Dinghuibacter silviterrae: one gene and its partner. The protein of the gene in region 1 interacts with the protein of each later gene in a pairwise test. Links are inferred from orthologs where the notes say so. Each region holds a gene or a part of one and is shown on either strand. Other genes may lie near its edges.

Evidence for each region.
Region 2: the proteins of sucC (region 1) and sucD interact in binary tests that used the Escherichia coli proteins (3 or more experiments, as listed by UniProt). The link is inferred for Dinghuibacter silviterrae from one-to-one orthologs.

Annotation. Positions count from the first base shown.
Region 1 is NZ_SODV01000001.1:2,269,690-2,277,751, reverse strand. The notes cover bases 2,529-5,471. They hold sucC (ADP-forming succinate--CoA ligase subunit beta), read left to right. Parts: upstream 2,529-3,365; coding sequence 3,366-4,577; downstream 4,578-5,471. Other genes in these bases: EDB95_RS10145 (SprT-like domain-containing protein), read right to left, coding at 5,101-5,471; EDB95_RS10150 (GNAT family N-acetyltransferase), read left to right, coding at 4,600-5,112; EDB95_RS10160 (purine-nucleoside phosphorylase), read right to left, coding at 2,529-3,314. Also shown: EDB95_RS10170 (response regulator transcription factor), read right to left, coding at 1-301; EDB95_RS10165 (putative porin), read right to left, coding at 368-2,428; more of EDB95_RS10160, read right to left, coding at 2,481-2,528; more of EDB95_RS10145, read right to left, coding at 5,472-5,724; EDB95_RS10140 (hypothetical protein), read right to left, coding at 5,724-6,107; EDB95_RS10135 (AtpZ/AtpI family protein), read right to left, coding at 6,123-6,329; EDB95_RS10130 (bactofilin family protein), read right to left, coding at 6,313-6,765; EDB95_RS10125 (hypothetical protein), read right to left, coding at 6,791-7,186; porW (type IX secretion system periplasmic lipoprotein PorW/SprE), read left to right, coding at 7,303-8,062. UniProt on the Escherichia coli protein: Succinyl-CoA synthetase functions in the citric acid cycle (TCA), coupling the hydrolysis of succinyl-CoA to the synthesis of either ATP or GTP and thus represents the only step of substrate-level phosphorylation in the TCA.
Region 2 is NZ_SODV01000001.1:188,477-196,520, forward strand. Bases 2,824-5,748 are described here. They hold sucD (succinate--CoA ligase subunit alpha), read left to right. Parts: upstream 2,824-3,810; coding sequence 3,811-4,686; downstream 4,687-5,748. Other genes in these bases: EDB95_RS00880 (MlaE family ABC transporter permease), read left to right, coding at 2,824-2,957; EDB95_RS00885 (ABC transporter ATP-binding protein), read left to right, coding at 2,985-3,764; EDB95_RS00895 (alpha-2-macroglobulin family protein), read left to right, coding at 4,751-5,748. Outside these bases: EDB95_RS00875 (NADP-dependent malic enzyme), read left to right, coding at 1-2,165; more of EDB95_RS00880, read left to right, coding at 2,217-2,823; more of EDB95_RS00895, read left to right, coding at 5,749-8,044. UniProt on the Escherichia coli protein: Succinyl-CoA synthetase functions in the citric acid cycle (TCA), coupling the hydrolysis of succinyl-CoA to the synthesis of either ATP or GTP and thus represents the only step of substrate-level phosphorylation in the TCA.

The DNA of each region.
Region 1 (8,062 bases):
TGGCGAGGTAGTCGTCCGCCCCCATCTGCAGCCCCGTAATCTTGTCCTCCAGCCGGTTTTTTGCCGAAATGATGAGCACCCCTTCGGCCTTCCGGTTGACCTTGAGCTCCCGGAGCAGCGACAAGCCGTCCCCGCCCGGCAACATGATGTCCAGAAGAATGCAGTCATAGGCATAGAGCTCGATCTTTTCCAGGGCTTCGGCGTAGGTCGCGGCCGTTTCGCAGGTGTACTCTTCCAGGGAAAGATAGGCGGTCATACTCTCCAGGAGCTCCGGCTCGTCCTCTACGATGAGTAGCTTCATAGGACCAAAGTACGCCGGAAATCTGTGAAAATCCTGTAGGCGTCATTGCAAAAGGCGCCGCGGCCGCTAATTGACAAACCCCCAGCTGATCCCGAAATGGATGATCAACCCCGGGTCGGCGAACCCTACATAAGGCTGGTTGACCGATTTAAACCCAAAGGGACTAAGCGAAAGGGTATTGAGGTTCTCCGCCCGTGCGATCAGGTAAAAGGTATGGAGACGGAAGTGCACAAAGGCGTCGATTTCCGGGCGGTTGTGATAAAGAATCGGGGACGTTCCATAGGGCGAATCCGACTGTCCGAGCTGGGGGAAGAACTGTCCCAGGAGCGGAGAATACATATCGTTCTTATACGCGGTGGCATACTTGATCTCCAGGCCGGTGGCCAGGTTTAGCTTCCGGTGTATACGGCCTTCGTAGACAAACCGGTCGCGCGTATAGACCAAAGGTACCCGCACCGGCGCGTCACCGGTGACCTGCTGGACATACACGTCGCCATACCATACCCAGCGTTTGGTCAGGTGGGTTTCCTTCTGGACCGACAGTTGGAGGATGTTGAAGGGCGAGCTGTATTGCGCGACCCCGGTATAGTCCTTCAGGTAGGTGTAGTTGGTCATCAGGTAATAGTGCGCCGCCACGTTCATCTTCAGGTAGGGCATCCAGAGATACCCGAAGACCTGTGTATTGTTCTCGTTGGTCGGCGTGGTAATGCCGGTGTTGTTGAAATTGAAGCTGCTGTACTTCTGGTAGATGTAGGAAGGCGTACGGAGGGTATTTTCAAAACCTGCCTGGAGGTACCCGATCCTGCGCCCAAGGCTCCGCGCCAGGCTTCCGTATACGTCGTAATTGCCGATGTTGTACCCCTCCAGGTACAGCTTCCCGTGAAGGTCTATGTCCCACTTTTTGTTCCGCGTCTGGTTCCGGTATTCAGCGTGGCCGTACACGTTGTAAAACTCCATGATGCGGCTGAAAAAGGTACCCCTTAGCGTTTCGAGACTGATCCCCTCGGTCAGGTACTGGCTGGGGTTTTTGGCCACGGGAAATTGATACAGGGCAAAATCATTGATGATCTGCGACCATTTGTCTTGTATATAAAAGCCGGGCAACGGTGTGCTTAAAAAGTTGTAGGCTTTTTGATAAAAGTGGGTGGAAGAGTCCGGGCTGTTGTCCACATACTGATAATTGTACGTGTTGACCTGAAAGGTATGCTGCAACCGTATCCTTGGATAAAACAGGTAATAGGTCGTTGAGTCGTTGACGACGATGGAGTCTTGTTGCCCCAGGTCGTATTGTTGCCGGAGCAAAAGCTGGAAGTCGCTGTAATGCGTGCCGGTTTCCAGGGTCGTGTTGAAAATATTGCTTTGGTAGTCCGTGTTTCCGCCTACGTTGGTGGGTACGTCGAACCGGTTGTTATAGCTGGGGCTATACAGGACGCTGTTGTTGATAAATCCGCCGTTATCCTCGCTTTTGAGGTTGTTGGCCAGGAACCCTCCGTACAGGTGGTAGCGTTTCCGGGGAGATTCATACCAGGTGTACAGGCTATAATTGTTGTGGTTGGATTTCTCGCTTTTGTATTGCCCGGGACCACCCGTCAACCGGTATTGGAAGGCAAAGTTCCAGTGTTCGTTGATGTTTTGGGTATGGAGGATGCGGATGTTCTGTTCGTTGGCACTACCCAGAAGGTACTCCATTTCGGTATACGGCCGGGTTGTTGTAAAAAACCGGGTGGTTTCCCAGGTCAGCCGGTAGATATCGTACGCGTGAAACCCGGCGTCCCAACCGGGTTTGAAGTTGGGTGTAAAAACAATGGATTCGGCCGCGGTACCGACATTCCCCAGGGTCTTGTAGATGGACGGCACGGGGTAAAACTTGTCGATGTCCGCCACGGACGTATCCAGCTTGTAGATATGCGTGGAATCCAGAAAACGATAGGTAAGGGTCAGGGTATCTTCCAGACCGGTACGGTGGTGCAGGGAATCCTTTTTCCCGCCCCTGTTGCCCATGCCCTGTCCCATTCCCTGCACGCTGTTTTGCAGGCCCCCCAGGGAACCTTGCGCCCTCAGCCCCTGCACGCTACCCAGCACGCAACAAAACACACAACAGACCCGGATTAGTAGACTTAAGCGCATAGTGATTCGGGCAAAAATAACCGATTTTCGGCGGGGCCCTTGTAAAATAATGTTATAACGTGCCCGCGGCCACGCCGCCGAGCGCCGCGACCAGGCCGCTAAATATCTCCGTCAGCTTCGGCTCCGCCGCTGCTGCGGCCTCCAGCACTTCCTGGTGTGTAATGGTGTTGGCTTCGTCCCGGATACCCAGGTCCGTGATGACGCTAAGGGCAAAGACCCGCATCCCCGCGTGGACCGCGGCGATCACCTCTTGTACAGTGCTCATCCCTACGGCATCTCCCCCGACCAGGTGCAGGAGCCGGTACTCGGCCCTCGTTTCGAAAGTGGGGCCGGTAACCCCGCAATATACGCCTTCGTGTATGGCGATGCCCGCCTTACCGGCGATGGCTTTTGCCTGCCGGATCAGGTCCAGGCTATAGGGTTCGCTCATATCGGGAAAACGCGTGCCCAGACGGGGTTCGTTGGGACCGACGAGGGGATTGTGTACAAAAAGACTGATGTGATCCCTGATGATCATCAGGTCTCCCACCCGGAACTGAGGATTCATTCCGCCGGCCGCGTTGGAGATCAGCAGGGTGTGTACCCCCAGGACGCTCATCACCCGGATCGGGAAAACCACTTGCTGGGGGGTATATCCCTCGTAAAAATGGAAGCGTCCGCTGAGGACGGCGACATTTTTCCCCTTCAACCGGCCAAGGATCAGCTTACCCTCATGTCCCTCCACGGTAGAGACCGGGAAATGGGGGATATCCTTGTAGGAAATCGACGTCACCCCTTCGAGCTCCCGCGTCAGGTTGCCCAGGCCACTACCCAGGATAATCCCGATTTCGGGTACTTCCGGTACCTGCCGGCGGATATAGGAGGCCGCCTCCTCCAAGTGTTGCATAATCATGGGGGGCAAAGATAGTTTTTCCTATCTTCGCCAAAATTTTTTCGTATGAACCTACACGAATACCAGGCGAAAGAGTTACTGAAGAAATATAGTGTCCCCGTCCAGGAAGGATTTGCGTGCAGCACCCCCCAGGAAGCCGAGGAGGCTTACCGCCAGATCAAGACATTATACGGCAGCAATTTCGCGGTAGTCAAGGCCCAGATCCACGCGGGCGGCCGCGGTAAAGGCAAGATCGTCGGTTCCGAGCAACGCGGGGTGGCCGTAGGGAAGAATGCGGAACAAATAAAAGAGATCGCCCAGAACATCCTGGGCGGTACCCTGGTAACCATCCAGACCGGCCCTCACGGGAAGGTGGTTAACAAGGTCTTCGTTGCGCAGGATGTTTACTACGAAGGCCCCAACCCCATCAAGGAATTTTACCTGTCCATCCTCCTGGACCGCGGTAAGAAACAAAACGTCGTGATGTACTCCACCGAAGGGGGTATGGATATAGAAGAAGTCGCCCACAAGTCCCCGGACAAAATCTTTAAGGAATGGGTTCACCCCGGCGGCGGCCTCCTGCCCTTCCAGGCCCGGAAGATCGCCTTTAACCTGGGATTGAGCGGGGAAGCCTTCAAATCCTGCGTGAAATTCGTCACCAACCTGTACAATGCCTACATCGGGCTGGACTGCGCCATGGTGGAAATCAACCCCCTCTTCAAGACCAGCGACGAGAAAATCATCGCCGTGGATTGTAAGATGAACCTGGACGACAACGCCCTGATGCGTCACCCCGACCTCTCCAGCCTTCGCGACATCACCGAGGAAGATCCTACCGAAGTCGAGGCCGGCAAATACAACCTGAACTTTGTCAAACTGGACGGGAACGTAGGCTGTATGGTCAACGGCGCCGGTCTGGCCATGGCCACCATGGACATGATCAAGCTCAGCGGCGGCGAACCCGCGAACTTCCTGGACGTAGGCGGTTCCGCCAATGCCCAGACCGTCGAGGCAGGTTTCCGCATCATCCTGAAAGACCCGAAAGTAAAGGCCATCCTGATCAATATCTTTGGCGGGATCGTACGTTGCGACCGGGTGGCCCAGGGGGTCATCGACGCCTACCAGAAGCTCGGGAACATCAACATTCCGATCATCGTCCGCCTCCAGGGCACTAACGCCGAGGAAGCCAAAAAGCTCATCGACGAAAGCGGGCTGAAGGTAGAGTCCGCCATCCTCCTGAGCGAAGCCGCTCAGTTGGTGAACAAGGCCGTGGCCTAGCCGCGGCGGGCCATCGTTTTTTATGCCCGACATCCACATTCGTGACATCCAGCCGGGGGACAATGCGCCCCTGGCCCTGATCGTGCGGAACGCCCTCGCGGAGTTTGGCGCGAACAAGCCCGGAACGGTCTACTTCGATCCGACTACGGATCATTTGTATGAGCTCTTCCAGAGGGCGGGGGCGTGCTTTTTCGTGGCAGAGAGCGCGACGGCCGGCAGCGCTGCGGCGACAGCCGCCCTGCTTCTCGGCGGCGCCGGCATCTATCCCTCGGAGGGTCTCCCTCCCGACACCTGCGAACTCTGCAAAATGTACCTCCGCCCCGAAGCGCGGGGCCAGGGCCTGGGTGGCCGTCTCATCCAGCGTTGTCTGGAACAGGCGCGCGCGATGGGTTACCGCCGGGTCTACCTGGAATCCATGCCGGAGCTGAGCCAGGCGCTTTCCGTCTACGAGCGTTTTGGATTTCAGTACCTGGACGGCCCTATGGGGAACACGGGACACTTCGGGTGCGACCGGTGGATGCTGCTAACGCTCTAGGGGCTCCACCTCATAAATCGGGCTGAACAGGTATACTTTTTCCGACGGTACTTCAATGCACCGGATGCGTTTCCGCACCACTTTTTCCCTGCGAAAAACCCTTCCGTCGCGGGTACGGAACAACGTCCCCTCGGCGAGCTCCTCGACCAGCGCGTGGCGCTCGTCCACGGGATCGTATTTGCGCAACACCCGCATCAGGTCGTCGTCGGCGCAACTGCTGGCGGCCGGGTTGCGCAGGCTTGCGGAGAGTGCCTTGTGTATATCCGGGGGGAAAACATGATGCTGCAAAAACTGCGCGAGCAGACGGCCAAACTCGGCCTTCCACTCTTTGCCGTGCGCGGACACCGTATGTCCGAAACGATCAAAGGTGAGGAGGTGGGCCAGTTCGTGAAGAAGGGTGATCAAAAAGGCGTAACGGTTGAGGTTGCCGTTAACGCTGATGCGGTGGTGCCGGTCGGCGGTGGCGTTGCGATAGTCTCCTAAGACGGAAGCCCGTTGACGGGACACGGTCAGGTGTACCTTGTACCGGTGCAGATAATCCACGACGTGTTCATACGTCCCCGGGGGCAGATAGTCTGCCAATGCTTCGAGCGGGGCTTCCGATTTTGCCATTACTGTTTCACTTTTCCGGCACGGACGAGTTCCTTGACTTCAATGCCCGTATAACCGATGTACATCACCAGCCACGACAACACCACCCCCTTGCTGAGGACGGCGCGGTCTATGAGTGCATACAAAAGTACGACCCCCGCGGACAGGAACAATTTCAGGAGCATCCCGGTGTATACGAACCGGAAGAATGCATAAGAGTTGGCCTGACGTACACCCTTTACTTCGAGGGCAAACGCCAGCATCGTAATGACAAACAGCCAGGCATTGCCGTACTCCAGGGGATCGACCGCCACGTTCCAACCGGGCAGGCGCGTCCGGAGCAGCACAATGACACCATTGACTATGACAAACAGGAGGAGGCTCAGCAGTATAAAACGTTTCATACCTGCAATATGCGACTATTTTCCCGTACCTGTATCCCGGACCAGGCGGACCAGGATTCCTACGAGGATGAGGAGAGGAAGCAGCCAGGTGGCAATAGGCGTCTTCCAGTGAGCCCAGTGGTCCACTTTTATACCTATATAAACACCTAGACCCAACGCTACGAAGAGCTGGGTCGCCAGGCCGGCATATTGCAGGAGAGACTTATTATTCTGCTTCGGCATATTCGGGTTCGTCCTCCCCGACCTTCACGGCGGAGGCGCCCGGTAAAGCGGCTACCGTCGTACTTCCGGCCATATGGCAATTGCCATTGAAGGAAGCGGAGGGTTCCACCTGGAGCTTGCCCGTGAAAAGGTCGCCCTTGACATGGGCCTTGCCGCGGATGTTGAGCAGGTCCTTGACGGTGACCTTCCCCTGGACCTTCCCGAGGATGTCGGCATTGACACAATGGATGTCGCCTTCCACCAGGCCTTCGGTACCGATAAAGACCTTGTTGGTAGCGTGTACGTTCCCCTTGAGGGTGCCGTCGATCCGGATGTCGCCGGAGCATTCGATGTCGCCTTTGATGACGGTGCCGCTAGCGATGATGCTGGCACCTACTTTTGCCGGAGCGGAGGATTCCGGGACGGAGCTGTTTTCTTTGGATTTGGATGTAAACATGTTTATGCGCATTTAGAGCTGCCGGTTAATCATCAGACTTCTCGACCGACGGCATCTTCAATGCCGTCGTATCGCGGTTTTCCACTACCCCACCCACCAATACTTTCTTGATCGATTCCAGGTATTGGTCCTTCATCTGCATCTCCCTTTCCAGGGAATCCGTACGGTATTTGAGCTGGATGTATTCCCTCCGTTCACTCGGGTTCCCGTAGCCCGGAAGATAATACTTTAAGTTGGTAAAAGACACCAGCGCCACCGTCAGGCCTATCAAGATAACAAAAATCGTGCTCAAAGCCACATAAACGCTCATCCGTGTCAACTTAAAAGTGATCACCTCCTCGTAGGTATCGTCATTCATGATGACCAACCGGTACCTGTTCTGTAAACGCTTAAGGGTTTTGTTGCCGTCAAATAGGGCCATATTGGGGGTTTTCGACCTAAAATTAGCCTGTTGTCGCAAAAAAAGGGCCATCTTCAAAATATTTTGTGTTGTTTGCAGTTATAAAAGGCATGTCATTTCACCAACGTCTGGGCCTCATGGCCAGGTGTCTGCTTATCTTGCTGACGCCCATGCTCACGCATGCCCAGGCCGGCTACGATCTTCCGCTCCACAAACCGGCGGCCTTCGAAAACAAAACCCTCGCTTCCGAAAAAAGTACGTCCACCAAAAACACCGCCTTTCGCCGGTTCGTCCAGGGGACGGTCACGCACTACAACTATTATTTCAACGCCCACCAGAAAATCCTCCAGGTCCTGGCCCGGTGCCGGGAAGAACACCAGGACGACCTTACCCGGCTGATTTCTTTTTACGGCTACGCGTTGGAGGATACGAAACGCGAACGCATACAACTGGACTCGGTCATTTATAAATGCACCGCGGGGATCGTCCTCCATGACCTGCGCAACGGTTGGATCGACAACCTGTACCTGTTGATCGGCCAGGCCTTTTTCCTGGAAACAAAATTCGACTCGGCGGACCGGATCCTGGAGTTTCTGAACTATCACTTCTATGTAAAAGAAGAGGGTGACTACCATATTCCCATCGGGACGGGTACCCAGGCCAAAAACGGACAGGTCTCGATCGTCAATCCCGAGAACCGGAAGATATGGCACGAGGCCTTCAACCGTCCGCCCAGCCGGAACGACGGGCTGATCTGGCAGGTCCGGAGTTATACCGAACAGGGAAAATACGCCCAGGCAGCGGGGCTGATCAGCCTGCTCCGGTCGGATCCGCAGTTCCCACCCAGGCTCCAGCCGGCCCTGGCCGAGCAGGAAGCCTATTGGTTTTACTGCCAGG
Region 2 (8,044 bases), 2.1 Mb from region 1 along the record:
GGAACCTGGTGGCGGTGATCACCAACGGGACCGCGGTCCTGGGTCTGGGGAATATCGGTCCCGAAGCGTCAAAACCCGTCATGGAAGGCAAGGGCGTTCTCTTCAAGATCTTCGCGGACATAGACGTCTTCGACATCGAGATCAACGAACACGATCCCGAGAAATTCATACAGATCGTCAAGGCGCTGGAGCCGACCTTCGGAGGGATCAACCTGGAGGACATCAAAGCCCCGGAATGTTTTGTCATCGAACGCCGGCTCCGGGAGGAGCTCCGCATCCCGGTCATGCACGACGACCAGCACGGGACGGCCATCATCAGCGGGGCCGCCCTGCTCAACGCCCTGGAGGTCCAGAAAAAGAAGATTGAAAGGGTTCGTTTCGTGGTCAACGGGGCCGGGGCCGCCGCCATGGCGTGCGTACAGCTCTATGTCTCGCTGGGGGCGAAATATGAAAACTTCATCCTGTTCGACAAGGACGGCCCCCTGCACGATGGGCGTACGGACCTGGATGACGTCCGGCGGAAATTCTCCATCAAAGGCGAGGGCGCGTCTTCCAAAACCCTCGCGGACGCCATGAAGGAGGCCGACGTCTTTATCGGGCTCAGCGTAGGCGGGGTCGTTTCCCAGGACATGGTCCGGAGCATGGCTAAAAACCCCATCGTCTTCGCCATGGCCAACCCGGACCCGGAAATTCCGTATGACCTGGCGGTCGAGGCCCGCAAGGACCTCATCATGGCCACAGGCCGCAGTGACTATCCCAACCAGGTCAACAACGTCCTAGGGTTCCCTTATATCTTCCGCGGCGCCCTCGACGTCCGCGCCACGGCCATCAACGAAGCCATGAAACTGGCGGCCGTCCATGCCCTCGCCGAGCTGGCCAAAAGCCCCGTGCCCGACATCGTCAACCTGGCCTATAACGAGCGCAACATGCTCTTCGGCCCCACCTATATCATCCCCAAGCCCCTCGATCCCCGGCTCCTGTCGACCGTGGCCCCCGCGGTGGCAAAAGCGGCCATGGACAGCGGTGTCGCCCAGTCCCCCATCACGAATTGGGACGCCTACCGCCTGTCCCTCAACAAACGGCTGGGCCTAGACAACCACCTGCTTCGTATCCTGGGCAACAAGGCGCGCAAGGACCCCAAACGCGTGGTCTTTGCCGAAGCCGACAATATCCGCATCCTCAAGGCCGCCCAGCAGGTCATGGACGAGGGCATCGCCTATCCCATCCTTTTGGGGGAGGAAAAGAAAATCCGCAAAATCGCGGATGCGGCGGGGATCGACATCGACAACATGCCCATCATCGACCCCCGGCACGAGGACCTCGCGGAAAAACGGAAAGAATACGGGGAACTGTTTTTCGCCAAGCGGCAACGCAAGGGGCTCAACCGGTACGAGGCCTTTAAAAGCATGAAGGACCGTATTCACTTCGGTTGCATGATGCTGGACACTGGGGAGGCCGATGCCGTCATCAGCGGTCTGACCAAAAACTACCCCGAGACCATACGGCCCGCACTCCAGACCATAGGCACCGAAGCCGGCGTGAAAAAGATCGCCGGGATGTACATCCTGCTCACCAAAAAAGGACCGCTTTTCCTTGCCGATGCCACGGTGAACTTCAACCCCACCGCGGAAGAGCTGGCGGACATCACCCTCATGGTGGCCAAGGAAGTCCGGACCTTCAACATGCGGCCCCGGATCGCCATGTTGTCCTATTCCAACTTCGGTTCCAGCAATTCCCCCGAGGCCAACCTCGTCCGGGAAGCGAGGGCGATCGTCAAAAAGCGGGACCCCAACCTCATCTGCGACGGGGAAATGCAGGGGATCCTGGCTTTTAACAAGGAGATCCTCAAGGACAATTACCCGTTTTGCGAGCTGATAGACGTCGGGGAAGTAAACACCCTTATTTTCCCCAATCTTTCCAGCGGCAATATTGCTTATAACCTGCTTCAGGAGATCGGCGGTGCAGAATCCATCGGCCCGATTCTCCTGGGTATGAATAAACCCGTCCACGTCCTCCAGTTGGGCAGCTCCGTGCAGTCCATCGTCAACATGGTGATCATTTCGGTGGTGGACGCCCAGCTCAAATGCAAGGATTGCAATGTTCAGGAAGAAGTGAGCCGGTCGAAGTGGTGGAAGAAGTTTCAAAAAGTAGCACACGACGTATAATCACCCGCGGCGCGCCCTCCCGGGCGCGCCGCACAGTATAAATAACACCAGATGGGATTTTTCGCACATTTCGGCCGTTACCTGTTGATGCTTAAAAGCATGTTCTCCAAACCGGAGAACGCAAAGATGTACTGGAAGGAGTTCATGCGTCAGTGCAACGACATAGGGATCGGGTCCCTGGGCATCGTGGCCATTATTTCGATCTTTATGGGCGCGGTATCTACCGTCCAGACGGCCTACCAGTTGGTAAGCCCCATCATCCCGCAGGCCACCATCGCCCAGATCGTGCGCGACACGGTGATCCTGGAATTCGCACCCACCCTGATTTGTATCGTACTGGCCGGGGTCGTGGGCTCCAAGATCGCCAGCGAACTGGGGAACATGCGGGTCTCCGAACAGATCGACGCCCTGGAGATCATGGGCATCAATACCCGTTCTTACCTGATTTTCCCAAAAATCGCCGCCTCCATGGTGACGATCCCCATGCTGGTCATTGTCGCCGCCGTCCTGGGCATCCTCGGCGGCCGGCTCGCGGGGTCTGCGGCAGGCATCATCTCCCCCACCGTATATGACAAGGGACTGCTCCAGATGTTCAAGCCGTATAACGTATTCGTGGCCGTAATGAAAGCCTATGCTTTCGCCTTTGTCATTTCCACCATTCCGTCGTACTTCGGCTATTTCGTCGAGGGCGGCGCCCTGGAAATCGGCAAGGCCAGTACCAGGGCCGTCGTCGTCAGCTGTGTCGCGCTGTTGGGAATGGACTACCTTGTGTCGTCGCTTTTGCTACAATAAGGCGCCGCCGCAACTCAATCATCATCTATGATCGAAACCATTGATTTAAAGAAAGGATTTGGAGACAAGACGGTCATCAACGGCGTGAGCGCCACCTTTAAAAGCGGGCAGTGCAACCTCATCATCGGCACCAGCGGGAGCGGGAAAACCGTCCTGATGAAGTGCCTGGTGGGTCTGTTCGAACCCGACTCCGGCAGCATCATCTACGACAAGCGGAATTTTACGGAGATGGACGAGCACGAGCGCAAACAACTCCGCCAGCAGATCGGCATGCTCTTCCAGGGGTCCGCGCTTTTTGACAGCCAGACCGTCCAGCAAAATGTGATGTTCCCCCTGGACATGTTCACCAACCTGACCTATAAACAAAAGTGCAAAAAGGTCAACGAAACCCTTGACCGCGTAAACCTCAAGGACGCCAACCGGAAATTCCCCGCGGAGATCAGCGGGGGTATGAAAAAAAGGGTGGGCATCGCCCGGGCCATCGTCCTGCAACCGAAGTTTCTCTTTTGCGACGAACCCAATTCCGGTCTGGACCCCCAAACCAGCCTCCTGATCGACAAGCTCATCCACGAGATCACCGTGGAGTTTAAGATCACCACGGTCATCAATACCCACGATATGAATTCCGTTATGGAGATCGGGGATCATATCCTGTATATGTACCAGGGACAGAAGGAATGGGAGGGAAATAACAAAGAGATCATCTACAACAAGAACCAAAAGCTCAATGACTTCATATTTGCATCGGAATTCCTTAAGGACGCCAAGGCGATGCGCATGATCGAGATAGAAAGAGGCGAGAAATGAAATTTCCCCTATTTTTGCGGGGCTTTATCCACTCAATTTCCTCCACATGAGCGTCTTGGTCAATAAGAACAGCAAGATTATCGTACAAGGATTCACCGGTACGGAAGGCACGTTTCACGCCACCCAAATGATCGAATACGGCACGCAGGTCGTCGGCGGGGTTACCCCCTCCAAGGGCGGCACGCGTCACCTGGACCGTCCCGTTTTCAATACGGTGGCGGATGCCGTCAAGGAAACAGGCGCAGACGTGAGCATTATCTTCGTACCCCCTGCCTTTGCCGCCGACGCCATCATGGAAGCCGCGGAAGCAGGCATCGGCCTGGTGATATGCATCACCGAAGGCATTCCCGTACAGGACATGGTGAAAGCCCGCCACTACCTCGAAGGCAAGCCGGTTCGCCTGATCGGGCCCAACTGCCCTGGTGTCATCACCGCCGGGGAATGTAAAGTGGGGATCATGCCCGGCTTTATCTTCAAAAAAGGCACCATCGGTATCGTCTCCAAATCGGGGACCCTTACCTACGAAGCCGCCGACCAGCTCGTCAAGGCCGGTCTGGGTCATACCACGGCCATCGGCATCGGGGGCGACCCCATCATCGGTACCACGACCAAAGAGGCGGTGGAACTGCTGATGAAGGACCCTGAAACCGAAGGCATCGTCATGATCGGCGAGATCGGCGGGGGCATGGAAGCAGAAGCCGCCCGCTGGATCAAAGAGAACGGCACCAAACCCGTCGTCGGCTTCATCGCCGGCCAGACGGCTCCTCCCGGACGCCGCATGGGTCACGCCGGGGCCATCGTCGGCGGTGCCGACGACACCGCGGCCGCCAAAATGAAAATCATGGCCGACTGTGGTATCCACGTGGTCGCCAGCCCCGCGGACATCGGAAAGACCATGGCCGGGGTTTTCAAGAAAAAATAACGCCACCCAACGTTGATACAAACCGCCTCCGGGCGGTTTTTTTGTTTTTATATAACTTAGTTCTATGCTGACCCACCTTCGTTCCGCCCTCTTGCTTGGCTTGCTGCTCGCCGCCACGGCTTCCAGCGCCCAGACTTCCTACGACCAGGCCTGGAAACAGGTTGACCGCCTGGCCGACACCCTCGACAGACCCAAAGACGCCCTGGCGCTCGTCCAGGACCTATACACCAGGGCCAGGAGAGAACACAACCAGCCGCAGGCCATCCGGGCCCTGCTCTATACCGTCAGGATAGACCAACCGCTGACAGAAAATGCAGACAGTTCGGCGATCCATCTCCTGGAAACGTCCATAGATTCTTTTCCGCAGCCCTACCGGGCGATCCTACAAAGTCTTACTGCCCAGGCCTACTGGAATTTTCTACAGACCCATCGCTTCCAGGTCACGGATGTCAGCCAGCGGATCGACAGCCTTTTTTCCGCCTCCCTCCAGGATACGCTCCGTTTGGGGCGAACGCCACTGTCTGAGGTCGGGCCGGTCCTTGACAAAGGAAACGACCGCAAGTTGAGACCCACCCTCCTGGACCTCCTGACCAACAGGGCGATTCGTTTTTACAGTTCCCAGGAGACTCGTTTCAGCCCCGATACTGTTCTTTTTGCGGGAGCGTCCGTGTTTATGACCCATACCTTCCAAACACCGGATAAGGCGCTCCGCCTGTACCAGGCCCTGTTGCGTTTTCATGCGCGGGATGCCCAACCCGATGCCTTTGCTGACGCCGACATCCATCGCCTGGATTTTGCCCGCCAGGCTTCCTCCCTGGATGACGCGGATGATCGCTACGAGGGTGCCCTGAGACACCTGTGCGCGCTTTATCTCCACCGGGAAGCGGGAGCCATGCCACTCTATCTCCTGGCCCAATGGCTCCGGCAACAGGGTTCGGCCTACACCCCAGGTGCTCCCGATACCAGCCGTCGGTGGCAGCTCAACGAAGCCCTCGCCTTATGCGACGCCCTCGTGTCCACCTTCCCCTCCAGCACCGCCGGCCGGGGCGCACGCCTCCTGGCCCGGGAGATCCGCCAGCCCGAACTCGATGTCCTCACCGGGCGCGTCAACCTCCCCAACCATTCCATATTAGCCTCTGTCGGGTTCACAAACTGCCCGTTGCTCCACCTCCGTCTGCTTAGGGTAACCGCCTCCGTTACACAAACCCTGAGGGATGGAAAGCCTCAAGACCTGGACAGCGTCAGGCCCTTCCGAACCTGGACCCAGCGCCTGCCCGACCCGCACGACCACCAGCCCCACCGTACGGAAATCGCCCTTCCGGCGCTACCCACGGGGGATTACGTCCTGCTCACCGCCACGAATGACCGTTTCGGGAAGGACAGCCTGGTCATGCATGCACTTCCTTTTACCGTTTCCGGCATCGCCTGGATAGAAACCGGAACCTATAGCTTCTTTGTGCTCGACAGGGAAAGCGGGGAACCGCTCGCGGGCGCCCGGGTACACCTTTGGAACACCCGTGCGGGGAAGGTGGAAGACTATGTCACCGACAGTGACGGGCACTTCAGATGGGATGGGAAACTGAATACGGGCACGCTGCGCATGCAGATTCGTTATGGGGACGACAGCCTCACCGTCGATAACGGCGACCTTCTGACACCAGTCAGGGTCAGGGATGCCGCCCCCGCTGCGCGGTTTGCATTTTATACCGACCGATCCGTATACCGCCCGGGTCAGACTGTCTTTTTTAAAGCCATCGGCATGATCCGGGATACAGCCGCCCGCAGGGAAGTACCGTACCGGCCTGGTAAAGCCGTGCCGTTTTACCTGGAGTCCCTGGGTCTCAAAATCGATTCGCTTTGGCTGGAGCCGGGAGAATATGGGTCGGTGCACGGTCACTTCGTCCTGCCCTCCGCCGGCCGGACCGGGATCTATACCATCACCGCCGCCCAAAGCCAGACCAACGTGACCGTAGAAGAATACAAACGGCCGAAGTACGAGGTCACCTTTGTCAAACCCATCCGGGAGTACCGTTTGGGCGACACGCTGGATGTAACCGGTTCGGCCATGGCTTATGCCGGTAACCCCGTGTCCGGCGCAAAGGTTTCGTATACAGTCAGCCGTTATGCCTACTACCCCGTTCGCTGGGACCGTCCTTCTTTTGGCCCCATACGACGCCCGTCGGCGACAACCCTGATCCGGGACAGCACCCAGACCGGTCCTGACGGTTCGTTTTTGATACATTTTCCCCTGGAGCCGGGCCCGGGGATCAGGAAAGACCTCGATCCCACGTTCACCTATACCGTCAACGCCGATGTCACGGACATCAACGGGGAGACACACAGCGCTACTTTTACACTCCAGGCAGCCTATCATTCACTCATCCTGTCTTTAAAGCTCCCCAACGCCGTCAACGCGGACAGCCTGGTCAAGATGGATATCCAATGCACCAACTTGTCCGGAACACCCCGCCCCACCCTCGCCCTGGTCACCATTTCCCGCCTGACCCCGCCCGAACGCCTGACCCATGACCGGCTCTGGGCCGCCCCCGACGTCTTTACGCTTCCGGAGGACACCTTCCACCGGCTCTTTCCCCATGATCCCTATGGTCAGGAATCCGACCGGGGCCGGTGGCCCGTCGCGGAAACCGTCCAACGATATAAGTTCAAAACCGGGAAAGGGCCGGTGACGCCCCTCTGGAAGGGGAGCCTTCCTTCCGGTGTGTACAAGGTCGAAGTATCCGCGACCGATCCCGAAGGCCGGACCGTCACCACCGGCAGCTTCCTGGAAGTATACAATCCCCGGGAAGCCCGGGTTCCCTACCCCACTTATGCATGGACCATGTCCGGTAACCTGCAAGGAAAGGACTCGGTGACCTACTTTGCCGGGACAGCCGGCGGCCCCCGCTTTGCGATCCAGCAGGTGTCCGCCGGGGGCCACATCCACATTAAACACATCCGTTTATCCCCGGAAGTCACGACCCTATCTTTCCCGCAGGGCGCCTCTTCCTTTGGTCTGGCTTATGTCGCCGGCAATCGTGTCTATACCACCGTCGTCACCCTTCCCGCCCGGAAAAAAGCGCTTTCCATACACTACGACACCTTCCGCGACAAGCTCGAACCAGGTAGCGCTGAGCACCTCAGTCTTAGTGTCCGGGGTCCGGAGCACGAGGCTGTCGAAGCCGAAGTCCTCGCCTCCATGTACGATGCGTCCCTGGACCAGTTTGCCCCGAATACCTGGTCGCTACCCGTCCTTGCAGAAACCGGACGCGGCCCGGTCTGGAGGGCCTATGGCTTTGAAACCGGCTATGGCGTGCGTTCGCAGAACCGTTTCGGGTATCAGCCCCCGGTCCTTCCGGTG